Regions from separate parts of the Lysinibacillus sp. FSL K6-4013 genome, predicted to be linked through region 2. Evidence: riboswitches for the same ligand, from Rfam matches in the RefSeq annotation. Region 2 holds a riboswitch; the other holds the start of a gene.

Region 1 (9,869 bases), 250 kb from region 2:
TTCACACCAAAAATTACACACTGTAACAAATAGTTTAATAATCCTTGACAAGAAAGTAAACTAAAAAGATAAGTAATAACTTTTTATGTCTCATTTCCTATTTAAATCGAAAATTGAAAAAACCACTAAAGCTAAGGTATCAAAAAAAGATCAGGTATCAACAATACCTGATCTCATCACAATATGCTTATTTTTTACTTGAAGTCCGTGTTTGATCCTGCGGCTTTAGAAAGGTAGGTCGTTTACTATAGCCCTTTGGAGATAGTCGCAATAAGGACTTACGTATATTGCCCTTTTCAAAATCGGCACTAAAGTTTACGTATGGCACTCCCAAGACTCTCATATTCGCAGTGTATAAAAGGATGAAAAACACGGATATAAAAAAACCAAATAAACCAAAAAACGCCGAAGCCATAATAATGATTAATCGAAAAATACTCATAGCCGTCACAAAGGATTGATTGACCAATGTAAATGCAGCGATACTGGAAATGGCAATCACAACAATCATTGAGGGGCTTGTAACACCTGCTTTAATCGCTGCATCCCCAATAATTAGTCCCCCTACCACACTAACTGAGCCACTGATGGCACTCGGAAGACGTAAGTTGGCTTCACGAAACAATTCAAACATAAATAGCATCATTAAAATTTCTAGAATTGTTGGAAAAGGCAATCCTGTTCTCGATTCGACAACTGTTGCCAGTAGTAGAAAAGGAAGCTGTTCTTGATGATATGTCGTCAATGCGAGCCAAAAACCTGGCAGTAGCATACTTATTAATATCCCGACAATTCTTAGTAATCGTTCCATCGAGCTAACAATGAGTGGGTACTCATTATCCTCTGCTGATTTAAAGAGCAACATAATATTTGTAGGTGTAATTATGGCATAGGACACACCATCAATCATTAAGAGTATTCTTCCTCTAATTAAGGCCTGCATAGCAAAATCAGGTCTTCCTGTATAATCATGTCTTGGAAGAATTGTCGCTGTCTTTTCAATTTTTTCCATTAATAAGTCGCCATTGATAACAATATCCGTATCAATTTTTTGTAATTGTAGTCGAATTTGTTCCAGCATATTTAAATTCACAATGTCTTCCATATATAGTACGGCTACGGTTGTTTTAGAACGCTTACCAATTTCTAATGTCTCTACACTAAAAGAATTAGTCGGTAATCGTTTTCTTAATAAAGCAATATTAATAAAAACATCTTCAATAAAGTCATCTCTAGGTCCCTTTACTACTAGTTCTAATGTTGTTTCCCCAGGCTCTCGATTGGGTCTTTTTGAAATATCACTAGAATAAAGTAATTGATTTTCTTCAAAATACAGTAAGACATGGCCTTTATAGACCCTAGTTACCGCATCCTCTTTCGATAAAATCTTTTGTAAATAGGGAATGTGTAAATGCTGTTCGATTTCTTCCTCTAGCATGTCCTCAGTGACATTGCTTAACAAAGATTGAACACGTTGAACAACCACAGTTTGAAGTATTTGCTCATTGACCATTGCATCACAAGTTATCAAATGTACTGTATATTGCTGAAAATTATATTGTTGGAAAATCACATCAGCAGAGCGTTGAAATAGTGATTTCAACATTTTCAAATTAATTTGTTCCATTGATGAAATACTTCTCATCTCCTACTGAGCCAGCTCAAGATTAGTACATTTATGAAAACAATCACCTTCAATAAATACACTTAAGCATATTTTTCCCATGGTTGTTCAAAATATTCAAAGAAACAAATGTTGTGACGACTATTCAAATTGTTCTGATCCAATCATTTTCTTTAGATTTGCCATCTCAATTGCAGACATTGCCGCATCATAGCCTTTATTACCAGATTTTGTTCCTGCACGTTCAATTGCCTGTTCAATATTTTCAGTAGTAACAATTCCAAAAATAACAGGTACATTCGTTGACAATGACACATTGGCAATGCCTTTTGCTGATTCATTACAAACATAGTCATAGTGTGTTGTAGAGCCACGAATAACAGTACCTAAACCAATAATAGCATCATACTTCTTCGTTTCTGCCAGTTGTTTCGCTATAAAAGGAACTTCAAAAGCTCCTGGCACCCATGCAACATCAATAGATGCAGAATCAACCCCATGACGAGTTAAACCATCCATTGCCCCATCCAATAATTTGCTAGTAATAAACTCATTAAAACGACCCACTACTACTGCAATTTTCAAATCCGTTCCAATTAATTGTGCTTCAAATGTTTGACCCATTGTTCCTTCTCCTTTTTACATAGAAATTTTAGTTTTATTAGTGGATAATTGTTTACGATAAGCAACCAATGCTTCTATCGAGATCATTTTTAAGCCATGATGTGCAGCGTAATTTGTTAGTTCTTCAAACCGAAGCATGTGCCCATCATCACCCATAATTTCGCAAATAACACCTGCAGGTACGCTATGACAAAGCTTCGCTAGATCAATAGTGGCCTCCGTGTGCCCTCTCCGTTCCAGCACTCCTTGCTCTTTCGCAATCAACGGAAAAATATGGCCTGGTCGACGAAAATCAGTTGGCTTAGCTTGCTTTTCTATCATTCTTTGTATCGTTAGCGCACGCTCAAAGGCGCTAATCCCTGTCGTTGTTTCTACATGATCAATACTTACCGTAAATGCGGTTTGATGGTTATCTGTATTGTGCTGAACCATTGGATATAAATCTAGCTTTTGTGCAAGCTGCTGCGAAATCGGCGTACAAATTAAACCTCTACCATTGGTTGCCATAAAGTTGATTGTTGCTGGTGTGATGAATTCAGCGAGTGCCAGTAGATCTCCTTCATTTTCTCGATCCTCATCATCAACCACCACAATCATATTGCCCTGCTTTAAATCCTCTATGGCTTCTTCAATTGAATGTAGCACGATGATCAACTCCTATTCTGTGATTTAAAAACCATGTTGTGCTAAATAATCTCTTGTAATAGCTGGCGTTGTTTGCCCCTTTTTTAATTGCCCTATAATGTATTTTCCAACTAAATCGGTTTCGATATTAACGATTGCTCCAACCCTCTTCATACCTAAAACGGTTTCTTTGTAAGTATGTGGAATAAGTGAAATTGTGACACTCTTGGCTTCAACATGAAAAAGGGTTAAGCTTGTGCCATCAATTGTTATGGAACCCTTTGGAATACAAAAGTTGGTTAGTTCCTCTGACATTTCGATATCAATATAAACGGCGTTTGCTACTGGACGTTTTCGCAAAATTTTGCCGACTCCATCAACATGACCAGCAACAAAATGGCCACCAAATCGCCCATTAGCAGGCATGGCACGCTCCAAATTAACAGAATCACCTATTGCAAGCTGGTGTAAATTTGTTGCTTTGACTGTTTCAGGCATAACATCCATCGTAAGCTGCTGTTGTGTGAAATTTGTCACCGTTAAACAAACTCCATTGACCGCTATACTGTCACCAAGCTTGACATCCTCCGTTATCTTGGCTGATTGAACCGTAATTTTCATACTGTCCCGATCGCTTTGCACAGCTTTTATGATACCAATATCCTCTACAAGTCCTGTAAACATTCCATCACCTACTCTACTTTATTAGCACTTCTATCCTTAACTTTTAAAGTTGATCCACCTGTTTTTGTGCCTTATCCTTCTCCCTTCTCTCGTTAGCAATAAAAAATAAAAACCCCTTTACATCAAAGGGGTTTTGGGAGTATAAGACATCAACAAATAAGCCTATTTGAAAACAATTTTTTCATAGACTGTCATCTCACTCGTTCTTCTCCCATCCAGACTATCACTGTCGGTTTTGGATTTGCACCAAATCAGCTTGCGCTCACGGACTTTGAATTGCTTCATCACCGCCGATTGGGAATTTCACCCTACCCCGAAGAACATCTTCTATTCGATTGTAGCTAAATAAAAAAACTTCCCACAAGATGATTAGGAAGTTTTGTAATAAATGCATAGTCAAATAAACCTTCTAAATTAGTATCAATTTAAAAAGTTCGCATTTTTACCCTTCTCCCATCCAGACTGTAACTGTCGGTTTTGGATTTGCACCAAATCAGCTTGCGCTCACGGACTTTGAATTGCTTCATCACCGCCGATTGGGAATTTCACCCTACCCCGAAGAATATTTTTATTTAGCTAGTCTTACGATAACACTATTTTATTATATTATCCATCCTTCTTTTTAAATTTTTTTCGAAGCATAAATTTTAAACAGCTTTGACTTGACTTGAAAAATGTAAAAGAAGTTATTAAAATGATGACATTTAACCTGTTTATGGAACTTCTTAATCAAAAAAACGTTCCTTTACAAGTGACTATTCAGTCTAGCAGTTTGGAGGTCATTTACTTGACATTTTTTAAAAATATACCTTTTAAACAAGCTATTTTCTATGCCCTATTAGCACTCTGTTGTGGGGTTTCGATCGTTTTCGTACATCATAACGAACAATTTTATGATCGACCGATAGCCGAAATAACGCAAGTGGATGTAACAGCATCAGAACCGATGACAGATATGTATGAAAATGAGGATTTTTTGTTTACACAGGAGATGATGGCCATTATCAAAAATGGTCAGCATAAGGGGCAATCCATTCATTTGACGAATGACTATTCTTCGTCTGGTGCTTTTGATCAAGAATACCATGTAGGCAATGAAATCTTTGTCACGCTAGATGATCGCACAACACAATCTGTTTTAACAGGAACCATTCTCGATTTAAAACGAGATCAAACCATGGTTATGATTGCATGGATTTTTATTTTTGCCCTACTTATTGTAGGTAAAAGACAAGGCTTATTTTCTATCATTAGTTTGAGTGTCAATGCTGTGATTTTATCATTCGCATTAGATCTTTATGTGAAGCATGGGGGCGTAAGCCTGTTATTAGTCAGCGGCATTTGCGCCCTGCTATTTACGATTATTTCGCTACTACTTATTAGTGGATTGCATACAAAAACATATGTAGCCATCGTGTCCACACTTTTAGGCACTGTTATAGCGCTTATCATAAGCTCTATTGTAATGTGGTTGACAGGTGAAAATGGTCTTCGTTATGAAGAAATGCAATTTTTAACACGTCCCTATCGTACCGTCTTTATGGCAGGTTTATTTATTGGCTCACTTGGGGCAGTAATGGATGTTTCTATTACAATGGCTTCCTCAATTTTTGCTTTATACGAGCAAGATCCTACAATCTCTGTCAAGGCTCTGAAATCTTCGGGACATGAAATCGGTAAAGATATTATGGGTACCATTACAAGTATCTTATTCTTTGCCTACCTTTGCGGCTCCATACCTATGATTATTCTCTATTTAAAAAATTCTTCCACATTAGGGCTTACATTGTCCTTAAATCTTTCATTAGAATTAGCCCGTGCCTTAGCAGGGGGTATTGGTGTTGTCCTTACGATTCCTATCAGTCAGTATACCGCTATATTTTTCATTAATCGAAAGAGGGTTCAAGGATGAATGTTGTCGTCTTATTAGCAGTTATATTATTCGTGTTAATGGTACTTGTCGGCGGTAGACAGGGGATACGCTCATTTCTTTCTTTATTCCTAAACTTTGGTGTGCTCTTTGTCACCATTTTTTTAATGACAAACCCTAAAAATAGCCCCATCATCTTGACGTTTATTGCCTGTACGGTCATTAGCTGTATTAGTCTTTTCTATATCAATAAAACAAACAGTAAAACCATTACAGCCTTTATCTCGACGATGGTGACGATAGGTGTGTTACTACTCTTTATTACCTTTGTAACGGAAAAGTCGATGATCCAAGGGTTTGGCGAAGAATCAACTGAAGAAATCAGCATCTTTTCTCTCTACATTGGTGTTAATTTTGTGCAGATTGGTGCATCAGTCATCATTATGAGTACGATTGGTGCCATTATGGATGTAGCCATTTCCATCGCTACCTCTATGCATGAGATTTTTTATCGCAATCCTTCGATGAGTAGAAAAAAATTATTTACAGTTGGCTTAAGCATAGGAAGAGATATATTAGGAACCGATACTAATACGTTATTTTTTGCTTTCTTTGGTGGCTATTTAAGCTTATTAATCTGGTTCAAGGACCTCTCCTATTCGATTGGGGAAATTGTTAACTCCAAGGTTTTTAGTGCCGAAATGACAACCATTTTTTGTGCAGGAATCGGCATTGCATTGATTATTCCGATTGCCGCCTGCATCAATGCCTTTTATTTAATTCGAACACGCGAAAAAACAGAAAAACTTTTATAAAAATTACCAGTACCTATCATGCATTTGTGATAGGTGCTCGTCGTTTCTCCTCTAATTCATTCAAAAAATGAATGCTATGTCAAAAATGTTTGTCCAAATTGTGAAATCGTATAGATGAAGCTAGAATTAATACTTACATTTGAGAAAATTTTTTTGCTATAGTAAAAATCAGAAAAGCCAGTATCGTGGAGGTGTACTGGCTAATAGGAAAAACGATCGCTGATAATCCACATCACGATAACATCGTCATGGTCATTTTATTGTGCAGAAAATAAAAGATTGCTAGAAATTCGTCTATTAATTTCTAAATATTCTGTATTTTAATCTCCTATGATCGTCTAACATTTATTAAAGGAGCTTTTACTGTGAATAAAGAAATAAAAACAAGTCCGATTATGGCTGCTCTCTTAGTAGCTGGCTTTGTAGGATTGTTTAGTGAGACAGCTTTAAATATTGCACTTGGAGAGCTAAGCCTGCTCTTCGATGTGGACGCTACAACCATCCAATGGCTTGCAACAGGATACTTTCTCACATTAGGCATTTTAGTACCTGTAACAGGCATTTTAATGCAAAAGTTTACTACTCGCCAAATGTTTATGGCGTCTTTACTCTTTTCGATAATCGGTACTATACTTGCCGCCGTTGCACCCGTCTTTGCTGTCCTACTTTTAGCACGTATTATTCAAGCAGCAGGACTTGCGATTATATTACCTTTAACGCAAAATGTGATTTTCACAATTTTCCCAGCTAATAAACGTGGTAGTGCTATGGGCGTAATGGGTCTCGTTATTTTAGCTGGACCCGCTTTCGGTCCAACCTTGGCTGGGATGATTTTAGATAGTTTGTCCTGGCACTGGATATTCTGGGTTACCATCCCCTTCCTATTATTCTCCATTATTTTTGGCTTTATCTTTATTCCTAATGTAAATGAAATAAAGCAGCTGGCTATTGATCTTTGGTCCATTCTCTTATCTACCATTAGCTTTGGTGGCATCGTTTATGGTGTCAGTGCTGGCGGAGATTTAGGCTGGTCAAATATTACTGTACTAGGCACCATTTTGCTAGGTGTAATCGCCTTATGTTTATTTGTATTACGTCAATTGAAAATGCAACATCCGATGTTAAATTTGACAGCGTTTCAATACCCTATGTTCGTGTTAGGTCTTCTTATGAATATGATTACCTTCTTCAATATGTTGTCTATGCTGGTAGTGCTTCCTATGTATATGCAAATGGTCCTTTTCGTATCGGCTTTTGGGACAGGTTTAATGTTGCTTCCTGGTAGTCTATTAAACTGTATATTAGCCCCTACAATCGGTAAATTCTTCGATAAATATGGCCCTCGTGCAGTCATTACGCCTGGCACTATACTTGTTGTAATCGGGTATGGACTTTATGCTTTATCTGGTACAGAAACAGCTACTTGGCTATTAGTCGTAACGCATATTATCATGATGCTTGGTGTTGGAATGGTATTAGCCTCTGTTCAAACAAATACACTGAATGCCTTACCAAGACAATACTTTCCAGATGGCATTGCGATTACACAAACCTCTCAGCAAGTTTCTGGTGCAATTGGTATTGCTGTGATGGTGTCGTTGTTCTCAGCAAAACAACAGCACCTCCTAAGTGACATAACAACTAATACGCAAGAAGCAGCAGCTTCAGGTTCAGCCTTTGTCTTTTCTATCAGTTTTGTTCTGGCAATAATCAATGTCATACTCTCCTTCTTTTTGAAAAAAACACAATAATGTCGAGGTGTCTCAATGGACTTTTGAGACACCTCCTTTTGTTGTACCATTTTCATTGCAATCGCCGTATTTTCTGATAATATTTACCATAAGATGTTTACGTACGCTCAAAATGGTTGTTATTGCAAGAATACTAGATGCCCATTCCATGTAACATTTTTTAGCATAGAACGTCAATACAACGAGATGAAAAAGGAGAAAGTTTGCAATGAAGCATATTATCTTTGATTTTGATGGGACGCTTGCAGATTCTACTGCTGTGTTTGCCTCAGCATGGAATACTTTAGCCCAAAAATATAAATTTAAAGGCATTGAATTAAAGGAAATTGATACATTAAAAAAATTATCAATTTCAGAACGCAGTAAATTATTCGACTTTCCAATGTATAAGTTGCCTATGATTTTACCGCAATTTTATAAATTGTATCGTCAATCATTAAATGATGTTCATCTTTTTGAAGGAATGAAAGAACTATTAATAGAGATTGATAAAAGAGGCTATAAAATCCTGATTATTTCCTCAAACTCTAAAGAGAATATTTTAGAATTTCTTAAAATGAACGGTATTCATTGTGTAGCAGATGTACTTTGCTCCAACCGCATTTTTGGTAAGGACAAAGTAATGAAAAAGTTTTTAAAGGAAGCAAATGTCGACTCGTCTAACGTCGTATACATTGGAGACGAGCAAAGGGATATTGTTGCTTGTAAGAAAGCCGGTATACCAATTATTTGGGTGGAATGGGGCTATGATGCCAAAGAAGTCGTGCAAAATGACGAACCTGAATACAGTGTCTCAACACCACAGGAAATTTTAGAGATCATTTAATCATGAAAAAGGATAATAGCACTTGTCTATTATCCTTTTTATATGCCTATCCTTTGATGTCACTAATTTGCATTAGCTTTTCTGCTGTACTATTAACCCCTTTGTAGGCATCTGTTAATTCATGCATACTCGCAGCAAACTGCTGTGTAAACGCAGCAATTTGATTTGTTGATGCATTTACCTGATCGATGGATTGTTTAATATTTTCTAGTTGCACAGTTATGCTATCAGCACTTTCTGTACTACTCTGGGACATTTTTTGTATTTCAGAAGCGACCACCGCAAAGCCACGCCCATGCTCACCTGAACGTGCTGCTTCTATCGATGCGTTTAGACCAAGAATTCTCGATTTCATAGCTAAATCTTTTACTAAATGGACAATCACATTAATTTGTTCAATATCGCCTGTCATCGATTCCGCGAAATTAGATAGCTCTTCCAAACGATTGGATACATCCTTACTGGCAGTGGCTAATCCTTCATTTGTAGCTGTCATTTCTTCTACAGCACTCGAAAGCTCAGTTGCCAATAGACGCATACTATCCATTTTTTCGTTCGAAATAATGGCACTTACTACGCCAATAATACGTCCTCCTTCAAAAATAGGCTGGGCAGAGGCGATATAGGCCATACCAAAACCTTCTGCGCTACGCTCCTCTTTCACAAATTTTCCTGAACTTAACGCTATTTCTGTTGCTGTACCTCGATATTTATGTACTGGGTCACCAACCCCAACTTTTAAGTCAACCTTTTTTCCTGGTTTGTAGGCAAGCACTTTTTCCGTATCTGCCACGATGACACAAGCATCCTCTGGGTAAGTTGCTTGGTATAAATCAATCGAATCAATAGTTGCTTGTAGTTTAGGATGCATTGTCTTTTCCCCCTAAAATTTTCTGAATTGTATCAATTTAACTATAGCATGCGATCCGAAAAAAGACACCAACGTCCAGTGGTGTCTCCTTACAACATTATGGTTTTTTCAATAATTCTACATATTTTTCTGCCGTTCGAATTTCAATTGTTAGAGAATTCTCTCCATAACTTGCCTTAA
Region 2 (9,869 bases):
TTGGTTTAAGATTAATGACCACTTAACCGCCATTCTTCTGTACGATGCAATGGGGCATGGCATAGCTGCATCACTCGTTACGATGTCCATTAGATCATTATTAAAAGGGATAATCACTAAGTTAATTGATCCAGTAGCAGTAATCCAAGAACTTAACCGCCAAATATACGAGCTATTTTCTGATGAAGATATGGACCGTTTTTTAATGACGGCGATTTACATACTTCTAGATACGAAAAATGGAACATTGCACTATGTGAATGCGGCTCACCCTTCTGGTTTTTTATTTGGAAAATATGGAGAAACAGTCTTCCTCCCAGCGAATACACCTATCCTCGGACTATTCCCTACTATTCAAATAAATAAAAAAACAATACCTTTATCAGGCTGGCACCGTATTATTCTTTATACAGATGGATTATTAACATTGAACGAGCAAAATTCAATTGATATGGACTTTTTCTACGCTTATGCTTCACAGGATAATAGCTATGCACTACAAAAATTTTCTCAAAAATACAATTTAATTGACAATGATTACAGCGATGACATCACAGTCGTTTCAATAACAATTACATTAAAGGGTAGGTGATTGAAGATGGAATTCACACTCAATGTAAATCCTGATACACAAGCTATAGCCTTTATTGATCAAATTATGGAGAATTATACAAATTTATATAATCTACCTTATAAACGAGAAATAAGATTTGTTGTTCATGAATTAGTCATCAATGCCGTAGAGGCTATGGGGAAAATTAATATACCCACTCAAAAGGAAATTCAAATACATGTAACTCAATCAAACGAAGAAATAAAAATAACTGTCACTGACGAAGCAAAAGGTATTGACGAAAAGGACTGGGACAAAGTTCTTCAATTCGATTTAGACAAACTTGATTATGCTGATCGTGGACGCGGTTTATTTTTTGTCAAAAATATGGTAGACCATATTTGGTTCGAAAATATTTCTGAAACAAAATTTTTAGTAGGTATTTCCAAAAAGTTTCATCTATAAAGTAAACGTAAAATTGGGGGCGTTTTAATGAAGTTATCTATACGAAAGAAAATGAATCTGCTTATATTTGGTTGTATTATTTTACTTACTTCCCTTTTAGCAGGCGTCAATTTTTTTGTTGCCAAGAACAATCTATTAGAAAGTGCTGATACAAAGCTTTTATCAGATATACAATTGAGCTATGAATATTTAGATGCTAAATACCCTGGAGAATGGTCCATAAAAAACAATCAGCTCTATAAAGGCGATATCAATATGGTAGAAAACTTTGAGGTGGCTGATAAAGTTGGAGAACTTACAAACGGGAATGCTGTATCCATCTTTCAAAACGATACTCGTATCAGTACCAATATAGTGGATAATGGTGAGCGTGCTTTAAATACAAAGGTTTCTGACGAGGTTGCAACTGTTGTGCTCGGAGAAAAAAAGCGCTTTATCGGTTCTGCAAATGTCTTAGGAAGTTTGCATCAAGCAGCCTATGATCCTATCGTAAATAGTCAAGGCGAGGTGATCGGTGTATGGGCAACCGCTGTCCCTACCGCTCCTTATATAAGCATTGCAACAAAATCAGCACTGGAGAATGTAGCTATTTCCTTAGTGATTGCCATTGTAATGATCGGAGGAATTAGTTGGTTCTTACAAAAGCAAATTGTAAATCCTATTAACATTTTAAGTACCAATGCCAAGGAATTAGCAGAACTAAATTTAAATGTTAAACTGTTAAACCCTAAAGGCAAAGATGAAATCGCTGAATTAGCACGCGCATTTAGTAGTATGAAAAATCATTTAACAGAGACGATAAAGATTGTAGCTGGTAGTGCACACCAAATTGCAAAGTCGTCACACACTTTGGCAGAATCATCACATCAAACAAGTGAAGCATCTAATCAGATTGCACTAACAATGAATGAAATCGCCGTTGGTACTACCACTCAATCTGATCAGGCTGAACGAATAGTTTCAATGATGCAAAAAACGATTGAAGAAGTATCAAAGAGCTTACAAAAGGCTGAAATCACTTTAAATAGCGCTATCGAATCCACTCATATCGCACGTAAAGGAGAAGAAGCCATCAATGAAGCGATTATGCATCTAAGTGATGTTACAAAAACTGTGTCTTATGCAACTGATTCTATCCAAAAATTAGGCAAGCGCTCTGAAGAAATTGGTGGTATTATTACCGTTATCACTGGGATCGCAGAACAAACGAATCTGTTAGCACTCAATGCAGCCATTGAGGCAGCACGAGCAGGTGATCAAGGAAAAGGCTTTGCTGTCGTTGCATCAGAGGTTCGTCAACTTGCAGAGCAGTCAAGTTTAGCAGCAGGACAAATTACAAATCTTATTAATGATATCCAGGCTGAAACATCTGTAACCGTACGAACGATGGAAAGCAATTTACTGGCTGTCGAGGAGCAGGTTACGATCATCAATAAAGGTGGAAGTGCCCTTAAGGAAATCGTGGAGAAAGTTGTCGAAACTGAGGAAGGCGTCGAACAAATGAAAGTGGCATTTACACATGTTAACGACAACTCTTTAAGCGTACAACAAGCAATTCAAGATATTTCTCGTATCATTGAGGACGCTGCCGCAGCTACAGAGGAGATTGCAGCAACCTCAGAAGAGCAATATGCGACTGTTGCAGAAATTACACAAAGCTCAGATGAGTTATCATCAATTGCTGATAATTTACAAAATGAAGTGAATAAATTTAAGTTTGAATAAATCCCCAAACAAGAAAAGAATAATGGAGGCGCTATAGGATGAATCAGAAGAAAATTGCAATGAATATTGACACAAAGGCTGATTATATTGTAATTGCGTTTACAGGCGATTTAGAATACGGGATGATTGAAGAAATAAAGTCAGAGCTTCAAACACTTAGCTTAGACACAAAGCATGGATACATTATCGATATGCAAAAGGTAACAAATATTGATAGTACTGGATTCGGTATGATCGTTAATTTTGCTAAGAAAGTGTCTGTAAAAGATAAGAAAATCGCCATTATTGTCGTCGATGATTTCATTCGCAACTTATTCGCTATTTCACAGGTTGATAAAGTATTCCCTATTGCCAAAAGCGAAGAACAAGCAAGGAAGATTATTAAAGAAGATTGGCTAGGTGAGCTATCACTTAACGATTATTAATCTTTGTAACCATAATAAAAAGGTGTATTCCTAATAGACGGAATACACCTTTTCATGTTTAAAAAAAGGGTCCTTTGTCAATTGTTGGGGTGACAAACGAGAGAAGTAAATTTTTTAGTTTACAAGAATCACTTTTCCTGCCCCATCCATTGCTTACGAAGCGTAGCGAGGAAGCAATGGATGGGGCAGGTCGGCTCGTTTCATTTTCTCACCCAACATATAATCCTATTTTTCTATACATGTGTCCTAATAATATTTTCGCTTTAAAGTGCTCATATTTGCGGAAGCCATAAGCATTTCGTTTGAGCACTTTTGATTTATTATTAATACCTTCTAAAAAACCATTTGAATAGTTGAATACAAAGCTATTTAAGATTTCTACCTGCCAGTTTTTTAACGTTTGTATTCGCTTTCTAAATGCAGGAATAGTTGCCTCTTCTACCTTACGGTAAAATGCTTCTAATCCATTTTTAATCTTTTGAATATCCTTTTCTTCTTTGGCCTGTGTAAACCAATGTTTATAATCTTCTTTTAACTCATATGCTTTTTTCAATTCAGGTGATAAACCAAGATAATAATTTAAATACCAACGCTCTTCCTCAGTTAATTTCGCTGAATTTTTATGTAAAACAAATCGCATTTTCTTACACTTTTTGCGATCATAGGCGTGCCATTCTTTTTGAACTTTTCTTCTGACATCATCCAAAGCCCAGTGAATATACCGACAATAATGGAACCGATCTGCTACAATAATCGGTTTCGCTAAAGCTTGATAGACAGCCGCTTTAAAGCTTCCATTCATATCCATAACGACAACTTCCACATCTTGACCGTATTTTTGTAAGTAAGCTTTTATTGTTTGTAGTCGACGATTCGGTAAAATATCAATCGGTTCATGTGTCTCCGCATTCGCTATAATCAGCTGATATTTTCCCGAATCCGTATCCGCTTTATACTCATCAATGGCAATGGCTTTTGGTAAACGAAAACCTTCAGGTAACGCTACTTTGGTTTGTTTGTAGAATCTCCGAAGTATTGTAGAAATAGATGTACCAAGTGTGATTGCAGCTTCCTTAAATGTTTTCGCTTTAACAGATTGAAGGATCATAGCTTGATTTGCCTCTTTAGAAAAACGTTGATAACGCTCGATAAATGGAGCTTTTTCGGAAAAACGCTTTCCGCAAGTACAACGATAGCGACGACCTTTATACATCAATATCGTTAAACGTCCCCACATTGGAAGATGTCCAATCTTACGCATTCGATAATCATGAATTTTCGTTGTGTTTTTACCACATTCGGGACAAATATGTTCCTTTATAGGCATTGAAATATACAGCAAAATGCGATTCTCTTGTTCGATAATTTCCTCAATCTTTACTCCTTTAAATCCTGGTAATTCCATGTTAAAATTCATACAGCACAACTCCCCTTTACTAACTTGTTTCTCAACAATTCAAGTATAGTAAAATAGGTGATGTTGTGCATTTTTATTTTAGAAATTGTTTAAAAACCCCAACATTTATTATAGAACCAAAAAAAGAAGATGTCCACGGCAGAAAAAGCAACTTTGCAAGGTGAAAGGTATTTCCGTTCCGCCAGCGTCTAGGGGGCGTCCGATGAGCCGCTTTACTCACTTCCATTCGCTCCAGGGTCTCATCTTTGACCCCTGGCTCCACTCCAATCAACCATTTTTTCATAGTAGCATAGCGATTTCAATGTGGAGAAGTGGTGATTGACAGCACCTCTACATAAAGAGTAATGAACACCTTCATTTTATTTGAAAACCTTTGCTAAATAGATTAGATTTTTTTGGTTAGATAGGAAAGCAAGTAGCCAAGCAACAGATATCCATTTCTACCTTTCAATTGACTGTTTTGTTTTTCTTTAATACTGCAGTAGCATATTAACAAACACAACGAGAATAATAATCGGTACAACAACTAACATTAACATACGATATGTAGAATAATAGCCTTGCCCCATTTGACTACCCGTTAGCAATTCTCTCTTCACAAATTCTTTATCCACTACATAGGCAATAAAAATAGCAATGAATAAATTCCCTAATGGAAGCATGATATTCGACACTAAAAAATCGGTTGCATCAAAGATACTTTTCTCAAAAATCATTATATCCGATAATACACTCGAAGAAAGTGCTGCTGGAATAGCTGCAATAAATACGACTATACCAAGTAAAAGCGTCCACATCGGTCGGGATTTCTGACTATGCTCCATAAATGCCGCGACGATAATCTCATATAAACTAAATGATGACGTTAATGTAGCAAATAAAAATAGCAATAAAAACATGGCTAAAAACACTTCACCAAATGGCATTTGACTAAAAGCTGTTGGCAGCACCATAAATAGCAAACCCGGACCCGCTGCTGGCTCTAAATCAAAGGCGAACACCACAGGGAAAATCGCTAAACCTGCTAAAAATGAAACAAGCACGGTTAACAACACTACAGAACCCGCTGAATTCGGAAGACTGACATCCTTTTTTAAATAAGAGCTATATGTAACTAGACAAGAAAAGCCTACTGCTAACCCAAAGAACGATTGTCCTAGGGCTTCTAATAATGCTTTACCTGTAATATTCGAGAAATCAGGCCATAAGAAGAATTTTACCCCTTCCATTGCCCCATCTAATGTAACTGCACGCACAACAAGGACAATGAACATTATGAAGAGTAACGGCATCATCCATTTATTGGCCTTTTCAATTCCATTTTGTACACCTAATGAAATCACAAGTACGTTGGCTAATGTAAACAACACTAGTCCAACTAGCGTAATCCAAGGCGTACCTATAATTTTTCCAAATAGTTCAGCTGGATCTACTGCTGGATCAATTACCGCGCCAGCTACACCTAGCCCGCTATAAATAAAGATCCAACCTCCAACTACGCTATAAAAAGTTAATAATAAAAAACAGCCTAGCACGCCCATTCGACCAATCCAAGCCCAGCCTGGCTTAGTTGGAGCAATTTTTTTATACGCTGTTACAGCCTCGGATTGTGTACCACGTCCTAAAACATACTCGGACAATAACATCGGTAGTCCTATTAACAAGGTAAATAACACAAAGATAAGGAAAAATGCTCCTCCACCACTTTGTCCTGTTACATAGGGAAGTTTCCAAATTGCCCCTAGTCCGATCGCCGCACCAGCTGATGCTAAAATAAAACCTAATTTACTAGACCACTGTCCTTTTTTTCCACTCATCTCTTCAAACTCCTCAAACATTCTAAACTCTTCTCTATTTTACATGAAAATATAGCTTTCGACTAGGTTGTAATTATAAAGTACTAGTTAGCTTTTTTACCCCATTACTTTTTTCTATATTTATCCGTTAGTTTAGCCTTTCTATTCTTCACACCTTTCCCTATCCATCATTCCTTCCAACAAAAAACCTCAGGTATGTTCACCCGAGGTTAGTAAAAATTATTTTGTTATATAGATAGAACGCTGGCGGTCGATCCATTTGCGCATTGTTGTAAATAAAAACGCCATAATAGCCGTTAATAAAATACCTTTTACAATGTTAAATGGTAAAATCCCAGCGATGATCATTTTATAAAGCGAATCACCTACAACAGGCTCCATACCTAAGAAGTATGTGTACATCGGTAAAAATACTGCGTAGTTTAAAATACTCATGCCTACTGCCATTACAACTGTTCCAGTCGCTAAACCTCCAACAAGACCAGCAATTGTTTTAAAGCGATTAAAAATAAGGCTTACTGGTAAAATAAATAAAATACCTGTTGCAAAGTTGGCAATATGACCTACTGGCACACCTGTTGGCGTTCCCGAGAAAATCCAATCCAATACATTTTTAAATAATTCTACTAAAATACCAGCCACAGGCCCCATAGTGATGGCTGCTATTAATGCTGGCATATCACTAAAGTCGACTTCCAAAAATGCTGGGAATGGTGGAATTGGGAAATTAAAAAGCATTAATAAAAACGAAATACTGCTCAGCATGCCAATCGTAATAAACGATTGAAGTTTAACATTTTTCTTCATAGAAAACTCTCTCCTCTTTGCTGATTCAATCTCGCAAGAAGAAAGGTGACGATCTTTCAATTGTTAGCATGAAAAAACCCTTATGCATGAAAAGCACAAGGGAGAAAGGCATGACGAATAAGCGTCAACATAAACTATTTTTAAGCACTGTTTAAAAAGTCATACAAAAAAAGCGCTCGGTCATAGTTCATTTCATAACAATGAATGACGATCGTACCTCCATCTTCTCCCATCCAGACTTTAACTGTCGGCCTTGGAATCACACCAAGTCAGCCATGCAAATAAATTTGCACAGGTCGCGGGCTGAAGAGCGAAGCATAAACCATTCGAGTTAATGAAAAACATTAACGGTTCACCACTCTATTACCGCCGGTCGGGATTTTCACCCTGCCCCGAAGATGAATCATATTATTTTATACTACAACCTTACTATAATTAATTATCAAGAAAAAGTAAATAGTTCTGCTTAAAAAAAATCCGATTAGATTTGTATGTATTGTAAAAATGGAGCATTCCATGTTACAGGAATGCTCCATTTTTGATTTTGTCTAAGGCATATATTGTTTATTTGGCCCCACAGGCTTTGGCAAATACGTTTTAAAATCGAATCCTTCCCAGCTTTCTTGGACCACATTATCTAAGCGTAATTGTTGGTCAAAGCTAGCAGCAGTTAACATCATAGCCTCAATCAGTTGGGTAGCGCGAATTGGCTCCATCGATGCTAAATCTAAAGGGATATCGAATGTAACGACTACACCTTCTGCTTCCTCTTTCACCGTGTATGTCACATTTTCAGGAACAACTGTTACATAAACATCATCATTTTTGTTTTTCATTAATGTAAGTGCCTCTGTAACATTAGCAAATGTTTGACGGAAATCTGGTGATAGATATTCTGCCCCATTACCATCTTGGTATAAATAATAATTAAAATGTTTGGCGTTTGTTAATGACATGGCTTGGCTTGGCTCACCCTCTTGAGAAAACTCATAAGGTGTGCCATCTTCATTTTGAATCTCAACTTCCGTATATTCAGAATCCGAGAATGTATCCTCTAAAGTACCTTTGTATTCATTAACGGTAGCTGAAGCAACATCATAGTTATTGTCCTTTGGTAAAACGTGGACAAGCTTGTCATCTTTCTCCTTCAGTTCACCCTTAAAAGGATGATAATCCGTAAACCCTTTGGCTTCTTCATCAATTTGAGGAGCATATTTCTCATACATCTGTAAAGTAGAAGGTTTTTGCGTCCCAAAATCAGTTGCTACACGCTCATTTGGTATAACATATGTCATTGGTACACTTTCTGCATCACGTCCTGCCAAACCAATACGAAAAACGACAGCATCTTTCACATCTTCCTCATAGACTGATGACCGTAAAGATAACATACGCTCATGCTCCGCTACAATACTGGATTGAAGTGCCTCATCCTGGGTAGCGGCCTCTTTAGCAGAACGATCTTCCTGTAATGTAGAGTAATTAGCCGTTTCCGGTGTACTAGCTAGATCTTTTTGGCTAGCGTTATTATTCATGACCATGGAGCCAACGAGCACCGTTAACGCGAGAACAGCTGCTATACTCGTAAAAATCGACATTTTTCGGAACTTAAATCGTGATGGTTGTTCATCTTGAATCAAAGGTTTACTTTCTTGTTGTGCTTCTTCATTCTCTATAGGTTGTTGTATCGCTTCTTGAAGGTGACTATTATCCTGCAAGCGAGCATCTGCCATTAACCGATTTAATATTTCTTCTTTTGAACGGCGGTCAGAAAGCTTAGGGGCATTGTTCAATACATGTTCAAGCTGTTCATCATCAAATGGCTTATGCGTCATTGCCGTTTCGCCTCCTGTTCTCTAATCGGCTGTAGCTGTTGCCTTAAAAATTTAATGGCTCGATGCTGGGTGGTTTTTACCTTAGCTTCTGTCCAATCTAGTATTTGCGCTGTTTCTGCAATTGATAAGTCCTGAAAATAGCGCATAATAATGACCATTTTTTGGTCGCCTGTACAGTTTTCAAGTGCTGATTCTACCTGCATAAATTCATCACTGGCCTGTAGCATATCTTCCGGTGATGGTGTGGTTGAATGGAGCTGTTCCGTTTCCCAGTCAAAGAAATCATGTGAATGCTTTTGGCGTACAGCTTGCTTTCTAAAATGATCAATCGCTACATTTTTGGCAATAGCAAATAGCCAAGTTTTCTCACTACTATTCCCTGCAAATTGATCGTACGAGCGCAACACTCGTACATAAACTTCATGTGCTAAATCTTCGGCAAGTGTACGGTTTTTTACTAAATATATTAAAAACTGAAACACGTCTTGGTGATATGCATCGTATAGTCGATGGAACACGGAGTCATTCAAAGCACTCCACCCCCGTTCTATAATATTTGTCGTCTTACATTCATAGAAGTTACAGCCAATTAATAGCAATACATGTTATTAATCGAACGGTAAATAAAACGTGAAGGTCGTACCCTCTTTCAGCACACTGTCTACCATTATATTACCTGAGTGTGCCTTCACAATATTTCTAGCAATGGCTAAGCCGAGACCAGTTCCACCCTTGGAACGAGTACGTGCCTTATCGGCTTTATAAAAACGTTCAAAGACATAGGGTAAGTCCTCTTGAGGAATACCGTGTCCTGTATCTTGGACA

The links. Region 2 has a riboswitch for FMN ahead of MHB39_RS06495 (ECF transporter S component). Riboswitches for the same ligand answer to the same signal wherever they lie in the genome.
Region 1: it holds a riboswitch for FMN, as region 2 does, so the genes downstream of both, ribE (riboflavin synthase) here and MHB39_RS06495 (ECF transporter S component) in region 2, are expected to answer to the same signal.

Annotation. Positions count from the first base shown of each region.
Region 1 is NZ_CP152031.1:1,612,068-1,621,936, reverse strand. Features, by position in the region: gene MHB39_RS07790 (spore germination protein) at 188-1,627, opposite strand; gene ribE (6,7-dimethyl-8-ribityllumazine synthase) at 1,766-2,248, opposite strand; partial or broken gene ribB (3,4-dihydroxy-2-butanone-4-phosphate synthase) at 2,267-2,893, opposite strand; gene ribE (riboflavin synthase) at 2,918-3,556, opposite strand; FMN riboswitch at 3,756-3,881, opposite strand; FMN riboswitch at 3,998-4,123, opposite strand; gene MHB39_RS07770 (YibE/F family protein) at 4,344-5,468, shown strand; gene MHB39_RS07765 (YibE/F family protein) at 5,465-6,241, shown strand; gene MHB39_RS07760 (DHA2 family efflux MFS transporter permease subunit) at 6,607-7,992, shown strand; gene MHB39_RS07755 (HAD-IA family hydrolase) at 8,201-8,818, shown strand; gene MHB39_RS07750 (methyl-accepting chemotaxis protein) at 8,865-9,689, opposite strand; gene MHB39_RS07745 (VanW family protein) at 9,787-9,869, opposite strand, start outside.
Region 2 is NZ_CP152031.1:1,364,056-1,373,924, reverse strand. Features, by position in the region: gene MHB39_RS06525 (SpoIIE family protein phosphatase) at 1-592, shown strand, start outside; gene MHB39_RS06520 (ATP-binding protein) at 599-1,018, shown strand; gene MHB39_RS06515 (methyl-accepting chemotaxis protein) at 1,046-2,743, shown strand; gene MHB39_RS06510 (STAS domain-containing protein) at 2,782-3,168, shown strand; gene MHB39_RS06505 (ISL3 family transposase) at 3,377-4,585, opposite strand; gene MHB39_RS06500 (sodium-dependent transporter) at 5,056-6,402, opposite strand; gene MHB39_RS06495 (ECF transporter S component) at 6,622-7,209, opposite strand; FMN riboswitch at 7,427-7,613, opposite strand; gene MHB39_RS06490 (RNA polymerase subunit sigma) at 7,758-9,044, opposite strand; gene sigX (RNA polymerase sigma factor SigX) at 9,041-9,595, opposite strand; gene MHB39_RS06480 (ATP-binding protein) at 9,653-9,869, opposite strand, start outside.